Regions from separate parts of the Thalassospira sp. CH_XMU1448-2 genome, predicted to be linked through region 3. Evidence: riboswitches for the same ligand, from Rfam matches in the RefSeq annotation. Region 3 holds a riboswitch; each other region holds the start of a gene.

What was found. A riboswitch is a leader RNA that binds a small molecule or an ion and turns the genes downstream of it on or off. The one in region 3 is predicted to bind cobalamin.
Region 1: it holds a riboswitch for cobalamin, as region 3 does, so the genes downstream of both, WA318_RS14935 (ABC transporter substrate-binding protein) here and cobT (nicotinate-nucleotide--dimethylbenzimidazole phosphoribosyltransferase) in region 3, are expected to answer to the same signal.
Region 2: it holds a riboswitch for cobalamin, as region 3 does, so the genes downstream of both, cobU (bifunctional adenosylcobinamide kinase/adenosylcobinamide-phosphate guanylyltransferase) here and cobT (nicotinate-nucleotide--dimethylbenzimidazole phosphoribosyltransferase) in region 3, are expected to answer to the same signal.
Region 4: it holds a riboswitch for cobalamin, as region 3 does, so the genes downstream of both, WA318_RS10225 (DUF4198 domain-containing protein) here and cobT (nicotinate-nucleotide--dimethylbenzimidazole phosphoribosyltransferase) in region 3, are expected to answer to the same signal.

The regions. Positions count from the first base shown of each region.
Region 1 covers NZ_JAYMEA010000003.1:521,026-526,127, reverse strand. The annotation lists gene WA318_RS14945 (AraC family transcriptional regulator) at 1-505, shown strand, start outside; gene WA318_RS14940 (glucan biosynthesis protein) at 551-2,152, opposite strand; cobalamin riboswitch at 2,324-2,527, shown strand; gene WA318_RS14935 (ABC transporter substrate-binding protein) at 2,755-3,780, shown strand; gene WA318_RS14930 (FecCD family ABC transporter permease) at 3,821-4,885, shown strand; gene WA318_RS14925 (ABC transporter ATP-binding protein) at 4,882-5,102, shown strand, end outside.
Region 2 covers NZ_JAYMEA010000001.1:236,288-241,389, forward strand. The annotation lists gene cobN (cobaltochelatase subunit CobN) at 1-1,193, opposite strand, end outside; gene cobW (cobalamin biosynthesis protein CobW) at 1,287-2,327, opposite strand; gene cobU (bifunctional adenosylcobinamide kinase/adenosylcobinamide-phosphate guanylyltransferase) at 2,362-2,889, opposite strand; cobalamin riboswitch at 2,946-3,135, opposite strand; gene WA318_RS01095 (hypothetical protein) at 3,379-4,053, shown strand; gene WA318_RS01100 (histidine phosphatase family protein) at 4,168-4,779, opposite strand; gene cobS (adenosylcobinamide-GDP ribazoletransferase) at 4,840-5,102, opposite strand, start outside.
Region 3 covers NZ_JAYMEA010000007.1:244,450-249,551, forward strand. The annotation lists gene WA318_RS20250 (RrF2 family transcriptional regulator) at 1-23, shown strand, start outside; gene WA318_RS20255 (methyl-accepting chemotaxis protein) at 188-1,273, shown strand; gene cobT (nicotinate-nucleotide--dimethylbenzimidazole phosphoribosyltransferase) at 1,344-2,417, opposite strand; cobalamin riboswitch at 2,506-2,639, opposite strand; gene WA318_RS20265 (imelysin family protein) at 2,962-4,017, shown strand; gene WA318_RS20270 (hypothetical protein) at 4,087-4,623, shown strand; gene WA318_RS20275 (multiheme c-type cytochrome) at 4,620-5,102, shown strand, end outside.
Region 4 covers NZ_JAYMEA010000002.1:622,925-628,026, reverse strand. The annotation lists gene WA318_RS10245 (energy-coupling factor ABC transporter ATP-binding protein) at 1-112, opposite strand, end outside; gene cbiQ (cobalt ECF transporter T component CbiQ) at 96-893, opposite strand; gene WA318_RS10235 (cobalt ABC transporter permease) at 890-1,507, opposite strand; gene cbiM (cobalt transporter CbiM) at 1,500-2,174, opposite strand; gene WA318_RS10225 (DUF4198 domain-containing protein) at 2,193-2,990, opposite strand; cobalamin riboswitch at 3,158-3,350, opposite strand; gene WA318_RS10220 (DUF924 family protein) at 3,502-4,044, shown strand; gene WA318_RS10215 (glycosyl transferase family protein) at 4,112-5,102, opposite strand, start outside.

The sequences.
Region 1 (5,102 bases), on a different contig from region 3:
TGCCGTCCTTCGGGTGGTCGAGCTGCTCGAACGTCCAGATGATGTTGCGGTGATGTTGCCGCTTCTGATGCGCGAGGTGCATTACCGCCTGTTGCGCACCGGAAAGGGGGCCCTGATCGCCGGGCTTGCGATTGGTGGCAGCAACATGCAGCGGATATCTGCCGTCCTTCGACGGATGAAGGATAATTTCGACAAGCCGCTCAGGATCGAAGAGCTGGCCGATTACGCCAATATGAGCCCGTCATCCTTCCACCATCATTTCAAACAGGTCACCGCGATGAGCCCGCTGCAATATCAAAAGCGGCTCCGCCTGACGACAGCACGTCAGATCATGCTGGCAGAAATGAAGGATGCGGCAAGTGCCGCCTATGAGGTCGGCTATGAAAGCGCATCACAATTCAGTCGCGAATATGCCCGGATGTTCGGGGCTCCTCCGATGCGTGATGTCATGGCGATCCTTGGCCAAAACGGGGATGCCCGAACCGGTGAAACTGTCACCTATTGATCGGGCATCCATCCGGGTTGCGAGAACACGGGATGATTGACCTCATCAGCCCTGATGCTGGTTGCCGACGGCGGGCAGGTGCTGATACATCCAGGTTTCACTGAGCGGTCCATCACCGCGTTTGAGATACATGCGCAGATCAACCGGATCGGTGCCAGCGGCCTTAAGGTCAAAGGCTGCGCGCCAGATGCGGGTATCCATGATCGGTTCGATCTTGGTGCGGGTGATTTCACCGCGTGATGTCGACACCACGATTTCGGGGAACTCGCCATAGGCAAGGGTTCCAAGAATATCGCCCTCGAACTCGACGGAAAACTTGATTTCGTCTCTTGGGCGATTGGTGCCCGGTTCACCACCACGACCCATGCGGGTCGCTGTCGCACGCGCCAGTTCCGCAACCGGGAACGGGTTATGTGCCTGCCAGTGCAGGCGGTATTTGAACGCATAGGAATTACCTGCCCTGGCCGGGCCATTGGGCACCCAGAACGCCGCGATGTTGTCGTGAATCTCGTCATCCGTCGGGATTTCGATCAGCTGCACGGCACCATCATTCCAGTCACCTTTGGGTTCGACCCACAGGCTGGGGCGACGGTGATAGCGTACGCCATCGAGATAGTTCTTCACATCGCGGTCACGCTGCATCAGGCCAAAGCCGCGCGGATTATGATCGGCAAAGGCCGATGCGCGGATCGTTTCGGGATTGTTGAGCTGTCGCCAGATACGTTCACCGCTTCCTGTCCAAAGTTCAAGACCATCGCTGTCATGGACTTCCGGGCGCCAGTCAAAGCGGAATGATTTGTTCTGTTCGGAATACCAGAACATGCTGGTCAGCGGTGCGATGCCAAGGCGTTCGATATCGCGGCGAACAAACAGATGCTTTTCCACATCCATGGTCACGCCCTGACCACGATAGAGCAGGAATTTATACGCACCCGTGATACTTGGCCCATCCAGAAGGGCATAGATCGTCACCGGGTCTTCGGCATTTTTTGCAGGTTCGATAAAGAACTGCCGGAAGTCCGGAAACTCTTCGGGCACCGAAGTTGCCGTATTCACGGCAATCCCGCGCGCAGACAGGCCATATTGTCCTTCATCACCGATTGCCCGGAAATAGGATGCGCCAAGGAATGCTGCCCAGTCCTGGGTCTTCCAGTCATCACGCGACTGGTTTTCATGCAGGCGGAAACCGGCAAAGCCGCTGTTTGGCGGTAACTGGCGGGCAATGCTGTCTTCGGGCATGTCAAAGTAATCGGGCTTATAGATAACTTCGCGTGCTGCACCGTTTTCCAAAAGATACATATGGACCGGTTTGGCGAAATACATGCCCAGATGGAAAAAGGTCACCGGATAGGTGCCCGACCCGTCGGAAAACGGCGAATGATCGCGTTTGTAGTGAAGCTTGCCATGGGTGTCATAGTCAATCCGCCCGACAATTTCCGGGTTCGGAGCCACGGGGGGCTCATATGCGGCCTGCGCCATGGATTTGGTGCGCGCAATCAGATCGGCAAACTCGAACGGTTGGGGATTGCCAAGATCAAGCCCCGGAACTTCTGCCAATGCCGTTTGATAGATCGACAGCCCCGGCAGGATCAGCCCGGCTGCCGCGATGGATTTCAAAAAGCGTCTGCGTTCCACAGAAGTCGTCATTTGCATCATGTTCCAATGGTTTCACGTGTCGGGCAAGGATACCGGACAGTGTGGAGGTAATCGGGATGAAACATGGCAAATTCAAGGTCGTGTCGACTGCTTTTTATGCATGGACCCTTGCATAAATGCCACTGGTGATTGGCCAATTTCCTTGACCGGCATTTTGGTTTAATCTAACCGTCAGATGTCGGTATCCGGATATCGGATAAAGGGAATTCGACGTGACCTGTCAAACAGGTCATTAACCGAAGCTGCCCCCGCAACTGTAGGCGGTGAGTGTTTTTCTGACCAATGCCACTGGGAACCAACCCGGGAAGGCCAGGAAAAGCATGATGACCCGCGAGCCAGGAGACCTGCCGACATGAATGCGACGGACCGGGCGGGGTGCCCCGGAGAATGTCGGCTTATGTCCCGGTCTTCGGGAGCTCGCCAAGGTTTGACCTGAGCTCTGACCCCGACATCTTCCGCCATTTCCCGACACTTTTGCCAGTCCCTTGACAGTAGAAACGTGATCGTTATGTTATAACATAACATTTGTGGTGTGCTGTGTTTGGAGCAGGGAAACCTGATCCTGGCCAGTGCATCGGTGAAAGGAAGTCGAAGTGATCAATCACTATAAACGTGCGCTGGCGGTCGGGGTGTTTGCCGCTGGTTCTATGGCATCTGCCGCAAGTGTATCTGCAACCGAATATCCGCTTCAGATCCGCAATTGCGGGACCGTACTTCAGTTTGATTCTGCACCGGACCGCGTCGTGTCCCTTGGGCAAAGCACAACAGAAATCCTTTATTCACTCGGACTTGCCGACAAGGTCAAAGGGACCGGTGTCTGGTTTGGCCCGGTTATGGATGAATTCAAGGATGTGAACGCAACCGTTCCGCGTCTGGCTGATAATGATCCGGGATTTGAAACCGTGGTTGCGCAAAAGCCGCAACTGGTTGCCACCCAGTATCAATGGCATGTCGGTCCCAAGGGGATTGTCGGAACCACCGAGCAGTTCAACGAACTTTCCATTCCGGTTTATACCGCACCGGCCGATTGCGTCGGCAAGGACAATACGGGTGGCGGCGACGGTGTCCGCCATGACGATTTTACCATGAACCTGATTTATCAGGAGATCACCGATCTTGCGCAGATCTTTGATGTCGAGGATCGCGGCGAAGCCCTGATTGCCAAACTACAGGCCCGCGAAGCCCGGTCGCTGGAACAGGTGAAGGCAAGCGGACATGATAATGTATCTGCCGTTTTCTGGTTTTCGAGTGCCGAGATCAAAAGCGATCCCTATGTGGCTGGTAAAAATGGCGCAGCGGGTTATATCGCAGGCAAACTTGGGGTCACCAACATCATCGATAGTCCGGAAGAATGGCCGACCGTTGGATGGGAAACCATTGCACGTGCCAATCCCGATATCATCGTGATCGGCAAGATGGGGCGTCGCCGTTTCCCGGCAGATGACTGGCAGGTCAAAATGGACTTCCTGAAAACCGACCCTGTCACAAGCCAGATGAAGGCGGTGAAAAACGGCAATATCGTTGTGATGGATGCCCAGTCGATGGATCCGACAATCCGCCTGATCGAGGGGATTGAAACACTGGCCGAGGCCGTCGAACGACTAAGTGCTTCGAACTGATCGCATAAGGCAAAGGCGTTCGATATGCCCGGAGAATTCAATGTTTGAAAAAACGCCAGTTCATCCGCCTGCACAAAGACGGGCGGGACGGGCATATCTTGTGCGAACCGGTGCGGTTTTTTTCGCACTGGTCTTGCTGATCGGTGTGATTGCGATTGCCGCAGCCAAGGGGGAAACGGAAATCCCCCTTGGCACGGTTCTTCACACCATTGCCAATCACATCTGGAATGCCGGTTTCGACGTTGATCCGATTGATGGGGGGATCATCTGGAATTACCGCATATCAAGGGCGCTTGTGGCCGCCGCTTGTGGTGCATCGCTGGCGTTGTCAGGTGCGGTTTTGCAGGCGCTGTTGCGCAACAGTCTGGCCGATCCCTATTTGCTGGGTATTTCGGCAGGTGCATCGACCGGTGCGGTCAGTGTTGCGATCCTTGGTTTTGGTGCGGGGATGGTATCCCTGTCCCTTGGGGCCTTTGTCGGTGCACTGGTGGCATTCGGATTTGTTGCGCTTTTGGCTATTCCGGCGGGACGGAGTGCCGGGGCAATTATTCTGGCCGGTGTTGCCGGATCACAACTTTTTAACGCGCTGACATCATTCATCGTCACCAAGGCCGCGACCGCAGACGAGGCACGCGGCATAATGTTCTGGTTGCTTGGCAACCTCAGCGGGGTGCGCTGGCCCGATGTTTATCTTGCGCTTCCGGTCGCGGTGATCGGATTGCTGGTGTGTCTTTGGTATGCGCGTGCGCTTGATGCTTTTACCTTTGGTGTCGAGTCAGCCGCATCGCTTGGTGTGCCGGTTCGCCGGGTTTACGTGGTCCTGATTGCCGTTGCGGCATCCATGACCGCCGTGATGGTCAGTATCGTCGGTTCCATCGGGTTTGTTGGCTTGGTCATCCCGCATGCTGCGCGCTTTTTTGTCGGAACGCGCCACGGGCTGTTGTTGCCGGTATCCGCCCTGATCGGGGCGATGTTCCTGGTGGCGGCTGATATCGTGTCGCGCATCATTCTTGATGGTCAGGTATTGCCAATCGGGGTGATAACAGCCCTGATCGGGGCACCGGCCTTTGCGCTTATCCTTTGTCATGGAAGGGTTCTGCGATGACCCTTGAATTGCGCAATGTCGGCTGGAATGCCGGGTTCAAGAAAATCATCAGTGATGTGTCACTCAGCGTGGAGCGGGGTGAGTTTCTGGGGCTGATCGGGCCGAACGGGTCGGGTAAAACCAGCCTGATGACGGTTCTTGCCGGTATTCGTGCACCCTCAACAGGGCAGGCGTTGCTTGTTGGTCAGGCCATGAAAAAGATCGGGCGTCGCAATCT
Region 2 (5,102 bases), on a different contig from region 3:
TCCTTGTTGGGATAGTTCGCCATGACCATGGCGATCTTGCGGTGCGGGGCATCAGTGGTACGCAGCCTGATCCAGTTGGCGGCAAGTTTGGCCGTGAAGGCCACGCGATCACGTACCGGGATATATTTCACCAGATCGATCTGCGTCAGGTCGTCCTTGCCCGCCGATCCCTTGAACGAAATGGCACGTGCCAGAATACGCCCGTCGACTTCGGGCAGTGCGACATTCATCGCAATATCCCGCGCGGCCAAGCCGTTCACGCCATCGCGCCAGGCTTCTTCGCTGCCACCCGACAGCACCACCTGAAAGACCGGGGCATCGACTGTATCAAACGGCCCGTCAAGTCGTTCCGATCCCGGAACGGAAAGCGCAAACCCGGTGGTATTGAGGATCAAATCCGCGCATGTTTCCGATAACCAGTCACTAACCAGCGCACTTGCCACCGGGTCCTTAAGGCTGGCGACAAAAATTGGCAATGGATTGAGATGGTTGACACAAAGTTCTTCAACCAATGCGTCAATTACGTCGAGATTCCCGGCCTGCACGAGGGATCGATAGAAGATTATCGGTGTAACCGGTTGATCTTTAACCCAGTTTGACCGGATTTCATCAAGATTTGCGTGGGATTTTCCCGGCCAATAGCCACCCGCCTTGACCAAAGGGGCGGCTGGGGACCAGTTCCAGCTCACATTTACATTTAACTTTTCATATATAAGACGAAGTAAATTCTCGGAATTTTGCGGGCCACCTTCAATCAGATAGCGCCAGATATGCTGATATTCACTGCCTCTGAGCGTCGAAAGCGAAAGCAGTTCGGCATCGGGTTGATCATCACCCGGCAGCAAAACCAATGGAATGTCCCTGGCGCGCGCCATGGCAACCAGTTGCTCGACGCCATATTCCCAGTAACCGCGCCCGCCCAGAATGCGCACAATGATGAATTTGGCATCGCTTAATACATCATCGACATACAGATCGACCGACATATTGTGGCCAAGCTGCAAAAGGCTGGCCAGACGCAAGGATGGAACGTCATCACCAAAGGCATCGATCAAGCGCGCCTGCGCCCCGGCAAGACAGGCAAGCTCGGACTCGGCAGCAGACAGGATCACGACATCCCCTGGTTCCTGACCAAGGTCCACCGCCTCGCTGCCATCGGTAACCATTCCGGGCTGAGCTGCCAAAAGATGCATTTGAAATTCCGTCTTTTACGTCGTCAAAGGCACCGATACCGGATGCAAAACACCCGGTATCGGTCAGATTGATCTGTCTTTGGAAAGACGGCCTCAGGCCGCCTTGATCGCGGTCTCGATGGCGGCGCGATCCAGTCCATGCAGACCGATCACCACCAGCTCGGAGCGGCGGTTTTCCGTTTCTGCCCACGGGCGATCAAAGTAACGCTGGAAACGTTCGCCAACACCCTGAACCACATGGCGCATCGGCTTGCCGGGGATATCAAGGAAACCCTTGATGCGCAGAACATCAAACTGGCGGACAACATCGACCAGGCGCTTTTCCAGGGCAGCCGGATCATTGACCGCATCAAGCGACACCACAAAGCTTTCAAAGTCATCGTGATCATGCTCATGACCATCGTCGTGATGGCTTGGGCGGCTATCAAGGTCATCTTCGGCAGCGGCACCAAGCCCCAGCAGAATGGCGTTTTCAACGCGAGAATGTTCGGTTGCGATGATCTTGACCGACGGTCTTTTCAGCTCTGCCCGAATGTCGGCTTCGACCTTGGCGCGTTCTTCGTCGGTCAGAAGATCGGTTTTGTTCAAAACCACCATATCCGCGCAATGAAGCTGTTCTTCAAACAGTTCTTCAAGCGGGCTTTCATGGTCAAGATTTTCATCAGCCTCGCGCTGTGCCTGAACCGCATGATGGTCATGGGCAAACAGACCGTCGCGCAGGGCCGCGCCATCAAGAACCGCAACCACCCCGTCCACGGTCACACGCGACCGGACTTCCGGCCAGTTAAACGCCTTGACCAGCGGTTTCGGCAAAGCCAGACCAGATGTTTCAATCACGATGTGATCAGGCGGTGTTTCGCGATCAATCAGCCCGCGAATGGTCGGCAGGAAATCATCTGCGACCGTGCAGCAGATGCACCCGTTTGCCAGTTCAACGACATCATCCTCGGCACAACCTTCGATGCCGCAGCCATTGATGATGCCACGATCAACACCAAGATCGCCAAATTCATTGATGATCAGGGCGATACGTTTGCCATTGGCATTTTCCAGCATGTTGCGGATCATGGTTGTCTTGCCCGCACCCAGAAAACCGGTGATAACCGTTGCCGGGATTTTTCCCAATTGCGCCATCTTATAAATCCTTAAAAATCAATATATTAACTTGTTATTTGACCTGCATCGGGATGCCTGCGACCACCAGTGTCACCCGATCAACCAGTTCAGCGATGCGTTGATGCAGCCGTCCGGCATGGTCACGAAAGGTCCGCGCCATTGCATTTTCCGGAACAATGCCGAAACCGACTTCGTTTGATACCAGCAAAACCGGAATCTTCAATGTCGGGATCAGTTCGCAAAGCTGATCAAATTCCGCATCAATGTCACGATCTTCAAGCATCAGATTGGTCAGCCACAAGGTCAGGCAATCAACCAGAACCGGCTTTGCGCCCGTTCGGTTGCAGGTTGCAAGCGTGCCACAAAGATCAAGGGGTTCCTCAATCGTTTGCCAAAGATCGCCGCGCGACTGTTTGTGAAGGTCGATGCGGTTGGCCATTTCATCATCCCATGCCCGACCCGTCGCGACATAAATCCCGCCACCGGCATGATTGATGATGTTTTCGGCAAACCGACTTTTACCCGATCGTGCACCGCCAAGGATCAGGTGCATCCCGCCAAGCGGGTCATTTTGGGTCATTGTCTGTTCCTCGCCATGGCCTCCCACCGAGGCCCGATTGCGTCGCCACCGGTTCTTGACTGGTGACACCTTCGGCTGGTTTCCTGGCTGCGGGCATGAAAGCAATCCGCCTTCCCGGTTTCCCGGTGGCTGATGAACGACCTTGCGTCCATCTGGATCACCCAACCCGATACAGTTGCGGGGGCAGCATCGGCATCGCACCGATTTCCCATCACCGAACGGTGCGCCGAACCTAACAGGTTTGGTTCCGAACCCAAAGGGCATTCTCCAATTGGCGAAGCACCCTAATCGAAAGGTCAGTATTTGTAAGAATTGTCTTCTTGAGGGGAGCCCTCCTTTAAGAGAACATAATATTATCACGCTGGAATTAGAGTGAGACAAAATCACCTTCCAGTGGGATCGCCGGGACAAAAACCATCATAACCCGGTGTGCCACAGAAAAAATGTGGCAACTGAATCTTGGGGTTAACTGGAATTTTTCATAATCAGATGGCAGTTTCTGCACAACTATCGAAAATCCGAAAACCGAACACGCCAAGCTGGGTTACATCGTCCCGAAAGGATATGTGGCTTGGCTTGCTTGAACGTTTGAACTCTGAAAATCGCGCGTTTCAGACCTTCTTGCACGAATATGCGACGGATTCAGAGATCACGCTTTCGCGACGTGATGTTCGCAACATCTTTGCGCTTGATGCCTCCAAGGGCGTGATTGGAACCATTATCTGGTCCCATTCCCGAGGCATCCGTGTGAATGCATTGTCGCTGCTTGTCCGCGACCTTCCGACATTGATTACCCTGATGTCGATTTCCGATTTCGGCGAAGAGGAACTGAACGAATTGCTGGCCCAGCCGGGCATTTCGGTTCCGACCGCAAGCAAGATGCTCTCGGCCTGCGGCAAGACCTATTGCGGCATGCCAGCAGCCATTATCGACGACAATGTTATTCAGGTGATTGAAAATACGGCATTGTCCGAAGATTTTCCGAATGTTGCCAATTTGCGCAACAAGTCGCGCAGCCGTCCGATGCCCTATTATGAGGCCTATCTTCAGGACGTGACCGCGATCTGCGAAAAGTATGACATTTCGGCAGATCTACTCGATCGATATCTGGCCGAACAGGCTTTTGACGATCTTTCCCCAAAAGCAGAACTACAATCGGCCTGAACGCGACCATCCGGAAATCGATCCGGCCAGAACCAGAAACGGCATCATCTCAAACGGGATAGATGCCATTTCTGGTTCTGCAGGGCCGAGATGGTGACACCGCAGTTTCCGGTTTTAGTAAGTTTGATTAACACCGGTGATCCGCCAGCCGGGCTGATCAACCCCGTCAATATATTCAAGCTTGGTCAGGCTCAGCGTATCAATATGAAATGACAGGGCCGCCTCAAGCGACAAGCCAAGGGCATTGGCCATGATCGCCCGGATCGTTCCGCCATGAATGACCGCAACGATATCGCGCCCGGCCCAGTATCGGTTCAAACGATTGAAAATCGGACCAACCCGGTCGACCACATCGGCGAAGCTTTCGCCATTGGGTGGTTGCTGACGGGCGAAATCGGTCCAGAACTGCGTGGTTTCACCTTTGGGAAGATCATTCCAGTGCTGCAGTTCCCACGCGCCGAAATGCTGTTCGGAAAAGCCGCTTTCGCGCGTTGGCACAACGTCTTCGTCAATAACTTCCTGAAGCTTGAGCGCGGTATCAAGAGTCCGGGAAAGATGACTTGTGACCCAGACCGCATCGCGCGGTAAATGGCGGGCGACTGCACGTAATTTCTTTTCATCAGACAAATCAGCGGGCATGTCGCTGCGGCCGTAAACCAGACGTTCCGGGTTCTCGACCGGGGCATGTCGCACCAGCCACCAGCGCGTTGTTTCAGCTTTGATCATATATTCCTCAGACCAATCGGGCTTTGGCGATGAAGGATCGCAAACGCTGTCATCTTACCATCATGCCATGGTCATCGCTGCGATAAATCCGATACCGGCAAACAGCTCTGCACAGATTTGCGTTGCACCCAAAACGTCGCCTGTTTGCCCGCCAATCTGCCATTTGGCAACCAGCCGGACCAGACAAATGGCAAGGGCAACGCCGCAACTAACCGCAAGCGTTGCAACAATGCCGGAAAGGACGAGAACAATCGCAGCCGCAATCGCAAATCCGATCAGGATCGGCAGCCCGTCGGGCCGTCCGGCCCCCTTGCCCAGACCAT
Region 3 (5,102 bases):
CTCAATCCTCGCCGTCAGTGTGAGACACTGACCACCTCAAGCGGAACACGGCTTCCCGTCGTATAAGTGCGTTCCTGCAAATTTAAACAGGCTGCCATGCCTTAACATGTATTCACATTACATCTTTAAACATGTATTTTATTTACATGTTTAAAGATGTCGGAACATGTACCGAAGGAAACCAGCTATGTTCGAATCACTTTCCGCCCAGAACAATATGGCCTCCCTTTCCCGCGAAAACGAAATGGAAGCTCTCCGTGCGCGTGTCGCCGAGCTTGAACAAGAACAGAAGATCACCCGATCCATTTTCGGAAATCTGGCTGCCTTTGGAGACTCCCTGATTACCGTGCGCGAGTCTTTTTCCGACCTGTCCGCCTTGCTGGTTGAAACCAGTCGCGCCAATCAAGATGCCCGACATCAATCCGGTGAAAGCCAGACCGGCCTGAAAAACATGTCATCGCACATCACAGAAATCAGCAAGCACATCCGTGCGGCCTCTGCACAAATCAGCACGCTAAATGACAATGCCGGACAAATCGGCTCTATTCTTTCGATGGTTGATGATGTGTCGCGTCAAACCAAACTCCTGGCATTCAATGCAAGCATCGAAGCCGCACGTGCCGGAGAAGCCGGAAAGGGCTTTGCGATTGTCGCGACCGAAGTCCGTGGATTGGCCAATCGCGCAACCGAAGCAACTTTGGAAATCGGCAAGCTGGTTCGTAAGATCCAGTCACAAGCCGATAGTGCCGATCGTGACATGAAAACCAATGCGGGCTCTGCTTCTGATCTGGAATCAGATGCCAATACACTTCTGACAAGAACCCAGCATATCCTTGATATTTCGACCGAAGGACAGTCCGCAATGTCGATGGCTGCCATTCTTAGTGAAATAGAACTAGCCAACCTTGAAGAACTTGAACTCAAGCTTGCAGTCTATCGGGTTTTCATGGGGTTATCGGATGCAACCGAAGCAGACTTTCCGCCGGAAACCGACTGCCGATTGGGGCAGTGGTATTACGATGGCAGTGGCCACGGTCTTTTTGCCGATATGGTTGATTTCAAGGCGCTTGAAATCCCGCATCGCCAAGTCCACGACAATGCCCGCAAAGCCGTGAACTTTTATCGTCAGGGGCAACTTGATCTTGCCCTTCAGTCCTTGCAAGCCATGGAGCATAACAACCTTGATGTCATGCAACGCTTGCGCAACATGATCCGAAAGGACCGGGCGGCCCAAACAGCCCGGTCAAGCACATCTTTAACGGACGCGGCGTAACGCCTTTACATATTTTCAGGCCAACATCCTCCGGCGATATTTCGGACCAGAGGATGTCGGCCTGATACCTTTAAGCCTGCTTCTCACATGGCGTATCGCGAGTGATCCCGATGTCTCCGAAGCTTGCCATATTATTGTGACACTGTGCCGCAGCCCGGACAATCAACCCGGCAAGCACGGCTCCGGTGCCCTCGCCCAGACGAAGGTCAAGATCAAGCAACGGACGCTTTCTGATCCGGTCCAGCAATAACCTGTGCCCCGGCTCCGCTGATCCATGCCCGACCATGCAATGCATCAGGCTTTTGGAAGATGTTTCATGCAGTGTGGCCGCTGCCGCACTGCATATAAACCCGTCAAGCATAACCGGAATGTTTAACAGCCGGGCGGCGATAATCGCCCCGGCCATCGCAACGATTTCCCGGCCTCCGACACAGCGCAAAACGTCCAGACCATCTTTCACCGACATATCGTGGCAGGCTTTTGCCTGCTTCACGATATTGATCTTCCGCTTGTACTGATCGCGGTTGATACCTGTTCCCGATCCTACCCAGTCGCCCGGCGTACCATCCCACATGATATGGCAAATTGCCGCAGCAGATGTTGTATTCCCGATCCCCATTTCCCCCGGACACAGGAACGAGGCATCCGGGTTCACTGCCTCCATGCCGATACGAAAAGCATCAACGCATTCATCTTCGCTCATCGCTGCTTCAACGGTGAAATCACGGGTCGGACAGTCCAGATCAAGGGCTCGCACTGTCACCTCGGCCCCAAGTTCCGTACTGAACTGATTGATCGCGGCCCCGCCCTTTGCAAAGTTATCAACCATCAATGCCGTGACGGACGGTGGAAAAGCAGAAACATCATGCTGCACAATTCCATGGTTTCCTGCAAAGACACAAACTTGCGGGTAATCCATTTGCGGAACGTCACTTTGTTGCCATCGGCACAACCAGAAAACAATTTCCTCAAGTCTGCCCAGACTGCCGCGCGGCTTTGTCAGTTCAAGGTCCCTTTGCCGTGCCTTGATCACCGGCCCTTCATCGGCCATCGGCAATGACCCGAGCAACGCCCGGATATCATCAAGCGACTGGATGCCCTCTGAAATATTTGTCTTTTCGTGCTTTGCACGGGTTTCCAACATTCAACCTTCTCCTGGAAAGGCAAGATTGCGGCAGTTCTGCCATGACCTTTTCCATCGGCACACAATCTTGTTGAAACGTGTTTTACTCGTCTTCTGGCTCCCGGTCGGAACGCTCCAAACTGCCTTCCCGAATGGATTTCTCATTCAGTGACTGCCGCTCTGGCATTGTTTGCAGCATACCGGTTACAGCGGCGGGACCGCTGCGGATTTTCACCGCATTCCGTTAGCAAAACTCACTATTCCCCAAAGGCAAAAGGCCACGGCCACGGACCTTGATCCAACCCCCGTGACCTTTCGCTCAATGCGGGTAACCGATGGATTAAGACACCTGCACCAGCCCGTGAACTTGATCATCGTCAAATCGCCTGGCGCGATAAAAGCCCGGCCGGTTTGACTTGACCAGCATCAAGTTCGCCTCTTTTCGCAAATGATAATTGTTATCACAAATATTCCCGCACCGATTATTCGGCGAAACAGGCGGGCCGTATTCGCAACCCCGTCTGTTTCACCGCAACCGCCATTTTTTGATCTGAAAGGTAGGAATATGTTCAAGAAACCCGTTCTTCTGACCGCCGCACTGGCATCGTGTCTTGCAATCTCGGGCAATGCCTTTGCAACTGATGATGCGGAAATCAGGGGCCTTGAAAATGTCAAACAGTTCACTCTTGATCATAATGAACGACTGATCTCGCAGGCAACCTTGCTTGAAAATGCAGTGTCTGCCTATGCCGACATCATCGCATCACATGATGGAAACTATCCTGCTGCCTGGCAGGCCAAAGGCCCTGTTCTGGCCGGGCAGATACAAAATATCAGGACACTCTGGCTGGAAGCATCCAACCAGTATGAAACCATTGAAGGTATCGTTGCCGGGATTCCTGAAACCGCAAAATATGACCTGATTCTTGATGCTGGCAATCCCGGAACCGAAAGCGAGGATATCGCCCAATACGATCTGACGCTCCCTGACGGAACCGTGCTTTCCCGGCCGGGAAACCTTTTCCACGGCATCACGGAACCCCTGTTCTGGGGCATGGAGGAAAGCCATATCAAGCTGGTCGCAGACCTCAATGACGATGGCAAACAAGCACCGGGAGAAATGCTTTTTGATGCCAATCTCGGACTTGGTGCGGCACAGGCCCTGACGCACTGGGCCAAAAAATTGCATAGCGACATGTCGGTCTGGAAGCCGAACCGTGACGATGCCTTTACCTCGGTTGTGACAATGACACCAACAGTTGGCGACTATTTCGGTGAGTGGAAGGAATCCCAGTTCATCACCGGAGAAGTCGGTGCCTTTGTCGCGCAAAGCCGCCTTGCCGATGTTCAGGGGATCATGGGCGGGTGCAAAAAAATGTATTTCAGCGCCATCTCGCCAGTTGTTTCCGCTGATAATCCCGATCTTGATACCCGGATCAAATCAGGCTTCGAAGAACTTCTTTCGCTGGTTGAGGATACCTATGCCCGCGAAAAATCCGGTGAAAAATTCGGCATTGAAGAAGCCGATGCACTGGGCAACGAGGCCCAGGATATTGCCGACCGGATTGTCGCAATGATCCTGCAGGCCGCAGCCCAGAACAAAGTCAATATCCGCGGCTAATTTGTCCCGCAATCAATCAAGCCGGCGGACATTGAAGTCCGCCCGGCTTGACGACCAGCAAGAACAGCCATGACGACAAAAAACACAACTTTCCCGCTTTCAACTGTCCAGTACGTTCCTGCACGTGCAGGTGTAATGAGCCTGATCCGCGCGAACTCTCGGATGCAGGTTCTGACATATCTTTTTGCCCTCCTGCTTGGCACCGGACTTTATCTGGAATTCTTCGCCGGACATAACTGGAACGCTGGTGAAACTGTTTTGCTGTTTCATCTATTTGTCGGGCTGATTTTTACTGTCCTGTTTCTTGTCTGGATCGCCAGCCATATCAAACAGGGGCTTGCGACAAGTCAGCGCAAAATATTCACCGGACTGAGCTGGTTAATGATTGCAAAATACATTCTGATCATCGCAACCGGATGGCTGATGGTCGTGCCCCCTGCAATCTACCTGACCGGGAAAATCTGGTTCTGGCAGTTCGAAACAACCTATCTCCTGACTTTTGTGCATTTATGGGGGGCCCTCACTGCCATCATCGGTCTGGTTGTTCATCTGGGGTTGCGGCACTGGCGTAACCCGACCCCGCGTTTAAACCGGGGGGAAAAATGAAAAGACAACTCAAAGCCAATCTCCCGCTTTTGATATCTGGCTGTATCATTGGCATCCTGATTGTCGTTTCCCTTTATCTTCTACGCCCTCCCGCGCCGGAACCGGGCATCGACCTTGTCAATATCCCGTTCTATCAGTTGCCCTTTGGACCGGATGAAAATGGTGCAGAACGGCCTTTCTGGCCGTCGCGACTGCAAACCGATAACGGTCGTCTTGTCGATCCGTCAAAAATTCAGTCCGCCGCAACCTGTGCCACCTGTCATCAAAAGGAATTTGATGAGTGGGCCCCGTCGCTGCATGCCATAGCCGGTCGCGACACAGTTTACGAACGCGCTGTAGAGGCCAATGAAAACTTGCACCGTGACGGGATCGAACGTGCACGGTTTTGCGAAGGATGTCATGCACCGGGTGAAGTTCTGGCAGGACGTACCAATCGCTTCAAATCTGTCATGCCTTCAGACGCCGAGACCGAAGGGATC
Region 4 (5,102 bases), on a different contig from region 3:
CGGTGATAAACAGACGTTCATTTGCAGAAAGTGACAGGCTGACACGATCAAGAACACTATGTCCTGCCCGGTATCCATAGGAAATATCGTTTAGTTCAATAAGCAAGGACATAAATACGATCCATCAGGATAAGGGCTGCGATCATAACGAAAAAGGTTGCACCAAGGATGGCATCACGCCTGCGAAACACCAGCTGATCAATCATCGGGAAATGTCCGCTAAACCCCCGGCATTTCATAGCCTCAAGCACACGTTCTGCCCGCTCAAGCGACCGAACAAGTAACATACCGAACAGGTAACCGAATGATCGATAGGTATGGAACGTGTTTCGTGCCTTGAACCCGCGCAGCTTCATCGCCATCCGCAGACGGTGATACTCGTCATGCAGTACCGAAATGTAACGCACCGTGAACATCATCAGATGCACCAGTGCCGCCGGGCACCTTAACCGGTACAAGGTATGCCCCAAGGTTACAGGCGTCAGCCCCGAAAGCAGGCTAAGCATCATAAGAACAACCGCGTTTGCCCGGATCCCGATCAGGACAGCATGTAAAAGGCCTTCCTTACTGGCGTCCGCACCCAGCATCGAAAATATCGGTGTTCCAAGTGTAGTAAACGGCAACATGACCAACATGACAATAATGAAGCCGTCCATTGCCGCCATACGCTTCAAGGTGAGTCGAAGTGGCAGATCGGTCAGCAACATTGTGGCAATGGCGATGACAAAGGCACCAATGGCGAATTCGATCTGTTGCAAGGACACCACCATCACAGCAAACAGACAAGCCGCCACAACACGCACGCGTGGATCAAACGATCCAACAAAGGATGGTGGTTTAACCCCGCCTCCTTGCGCGCTTAACGGCTGGTCATGCCCGAATAAATGACTCATGGCTTTGACGCTTCGGCTTTCAACCGTCTGGCAGCAATGTAATATGCGATCCCGAAGAACCCGAATATATAGCCAATACCCCCAAGAACCGACTGGAGATCATTCTTCTCCTTATAGGCGGTAATTTCGCGCCGAAGGGGCCGAAGTTCATCACGAACAATGGCGGCTATGGCTTCTTCCTGTTCTCGGCTTATCGCGACATTCCCGGAACGGCTTGAACCATCCGGGCCAGCTTGTTTTATGCTGGTTTTTTCATTTGCTCGCGATTGCGCTTCGCCCGTCAGCCCTGCCTGGTCGGACAAATCAGAAATGGCAAAGCCTGCCTCGGCGATGTGCCCGGCGCCCAGATCCGCCCGAAAGACCAGATCGACCTTCTCACTTGGCGTATAGATAAAAAATCCGTCCCCATCGGTCATGATCTGATCAATCTTGTTCCCCTGATTGTCAAACACCTCAACCACCGTATCGGCAGCCATATCTCCGTTGGAAAACCCGATTTCCCCTTCGACATTCGAACCACTTGGAAAGACAGACGCGATCACCTTATGCGCCTGAGCCCCATGCGCGCCGAACACAACCCCGGCTATAATGATCCCTGTGGCCAGCTTAGCCATTGTTGGCCTCATTTGCCTGTTCAGCAAGGATGATCGAGCTTTGCACCGCATATTCATTGGCCTGATCACCCGCCATCAGCAAGGCCGGTTTGACTTTCATGATCAGATACACGGCAGCGGCAGAAACAAAGCCTTCAACAGCCATGATCGGAATATGGGCAAAGAACACGAGTTTTGCGGCCGGAATGAACGAATCCCCGCTCAGCGTCAGGGAAATCGCCACAAACAACGTTGTCAACGAGATAGAAAGTGCCCCGGCAATGCCGCCCCAAACAGCAGCAGCCGTCGGGTTGCTGCGCGCAACGACACCACGGAACATGAATCCGGCAATCACAGCCGGGAAGGCAATATTGACCGTATTGACCCCAAGAACCGTAAGACCGCCAAATCCGAAGAAAATCGCCTGTAACAACAGCCCGACAAAAAGTGCGGGAAATGCCGTCCAACCAAGAACAAGACCGGCAAGGCCGCTCATGATCAGATGAACACTTGAGGGGCCCACCGGGACGTGAATAAGCGAGGCCACAAAAAACGTTGCCGACAGCACACCGGTTGCCGGAATTTTATCGATCGGCAGCTTGCGCAACCCAAGACCAAGCCCGGCAACCGCAAGAACCCCGCCCCCAATCAGAACTTCAGGAGCCAGTGCCCCGTCCACAATATGCATCTGTTTTTGTCCCCACGCCTATTTCACATCATAGGCACGAACCCACAGGACTGCATCCTGAGAAAGCTCTTTACCGTCGAATTCTTTATCAGGGCCACTGCCAAGTGCCGCAAACCCCCAAAACCCGGCTTTGGGAATACCGAAGGTGAAATAGCCGTTTTCATCAGTAAGCGCCACAATAGCCCCACCGGGCATTGGTTTTGCAGTTGGCTCCTTCGGTCGGCCATTTGCCATATCCGGTTCGGCAGCCATGTATTCAACTTCCACCTCGACACCGGAAACCGGCTGCCCGTCACTCAGAACACGACCACTAAAAGTCGACCCGGCGACGATGTTGGTCGGTCTGTTTAGCGGCAAAATTTCCGTTTTCAGCCCTTGTGCTTCCATCCAGTCCGTCGGAATTTCATTCCGGTTCACATAGGATTTTGTAATCTGCTGGATATAGATATCTTCGCTTTGTTCGTAATATGGCGCAGGCACAACCACCATGACGTAATCGCCACTGCGTTTGAGTGTCAGCGTGCCATCAAATGCCGCCGCCGAGTTCTCAGACCCGGTAAACGTCGTCGGAGAAAGCGTTGATTCCAAATCGATCTTTTCACCACGATGAATGACGAAGAACTCAATCGGATTGGCCATATCCATGACATGTCCGTTTTCAAACGGATGCCAGAAGATCAGCTTTACCGGAACATCACCAGCAACGACCTGATTGACTTCCGGAGTATATACCAACTGGAAATGGGCCTGTGCGGCCAATGGCATCAATATAAAACAGGCGCTTGCAACAGCGCACCTGCCAACGGTCTTAAACATATAATCGTCTCTTCCACGAACGATGCATACCGGGCAACTGCCCGACACGCAGTGTTAGGATAAAGAACGATAGGATGGCTGGAAGCAAGATACCGGTTAAACAAGACCGCATTTTCCCTGCAACCTGACGCTCACCCCGGCGTCCAACAGTTCAGCACCAGACAAGCCGTGTCTGGCAGTCAAAGGCAGGTCTCCTGGCTCACGGTTTTAAAAGCATTACGCCTTCCCGGTTCTCACCAGTGGCATGTGTAATGCTCGGACCGCTTACAGTTGCGGGGGCAGCCGTGGCATTGTCGTAACGCACCACGTTCCCTTTTAAGCCAATCCCGAAGGATCAGCACCCAAGACACAGGCATAATCCATGTCGGGATCATAACTGTCAACTCTTTGCCAAACCATTGGCCCACTATCTTTCGGATAGCATAACTTGACCGGTTGTTTGCCGCTGGCAAAAATTGCTTAACACACCGTATAACCATACGAAATGCATTCTGTTTAAGGGCTAAACGACATGAAACCTGAAACTGTTCTGGACTTCTGGTTCAAGGAACTTGATCAAAAACAGTGGTTTATCAAGGATACCTCACTTGACGCCCACATTTCCGAACGGTTTTCGGACTTCCACACTGCGGCGCATGCAGGTGAACTCTATTCCTGGCGCGCGACTGCAAATGGCCGTCTGGCTGAGATCATTGTTCTTGACCAGTTTTCGCGAAACATGTTCCGCGACCAGCCGCAATCTTTTGCATCGGATACCGTGGCCCTGATACTGGCACAGGAAGCCGTGGCAAATGGAACGGACAAGAAACTGTCCAACGCGCAAGAGCGTGCATTTCTTTACATGCCCTATATGCATTCGGAATCTGAACTGATCCACGAAATCGCACTGGAACTGTTTGCCCAACCGGGTCTTGAGCATAACTACGAGTTCGAGATCAAACACAAAAGGATCATTGACCGTTTTGGCCGTTACCCGCATCGCAACGAGATTCTCGGGCGTGTATCCACCCCCGAAGAGCTGGCATTCCTCAAAGAACCGAATTCTTCGTTCTAAAATGCAAAAAGGGACGGCAACCCGTCCCTTTTCTTTTGATCAGATGTGATGAGCTAGCAGTCAGCTATTAGCCGACATTGCGATCGCGTTTGTCCCACCATTCCTGAACCAACCTTTCGGCTTCGTCGATATAATCTGCCTTGCCTGCCAGGAATGCCGCCATTGCAGCACTCCCTTTGATCCGTGCTTCGGCACCAGAATCTTCGACATCTCCGCGCCAGACTGAAAGGAAATGTTTCAGGGTTACCGGACTTTGCTCGTCGAGCTCTTTTTCCGTTTTGGACAGCATCGCAGGCCATCTGACGTCGCAAAGCTCACCGTTATCTAGCATGCGCAGGTCGACATGCTTGAAAGGCGTACGTTCTGCCTCACCGCCACCGCCCTTGATCACGCCGATCCGTGGAAGTTCAAGCAACTTCCCGGTTTCACGATGCACATCAAGAAAGGCCGGATGAAATACACCTAGGAAAGCCGCACGCGCCTGTAACGGATTAAGCAACCGCAGTAATGTATTGACCGGGCTTCGCAAACCCAGCAACGACCGCAAGCCGATCAGTTCCTGCAATTTCGGGTGCATGTGCCGCAATGGCAGATATGCGAACCCTTGGGCAGCAATATCTGATCTTGCTTCTTCTGCGGACATCGCGATTGGCAGTTTCAAGGCCTTGATCGCAGCTTCGGTGCCAACACCATTGACCAGATGGGAATTATATCCATGCATCAGGACCGGCACACCATTCTGCGACAACAAATGTGCCGAAAGTACAAACCAGGGCAAGCCGCGTGTACGCCCCGCCGCATAAGACGGCCAATCGAGCATCGGTCGCCCTTCTGCACCAGCGTCCTGACCATCATCCGGGTCAAGTCGGGCGGCCTTGCGAACAGCTTCGATCATGCCCGCAAGTTCATCGGGCGTTTCTGCCCGATAGCGCAGCATCAATAAGAAAGCCCCCAGTTGAATGGGTTCAACCTCGTCGCGCAGGATCATGGAGAAAGCGTCAAAAGCTTCCTCACGGGTCAGACTGCGTGAACGGCCCGGCCCCCGAAAGAATGTTCTC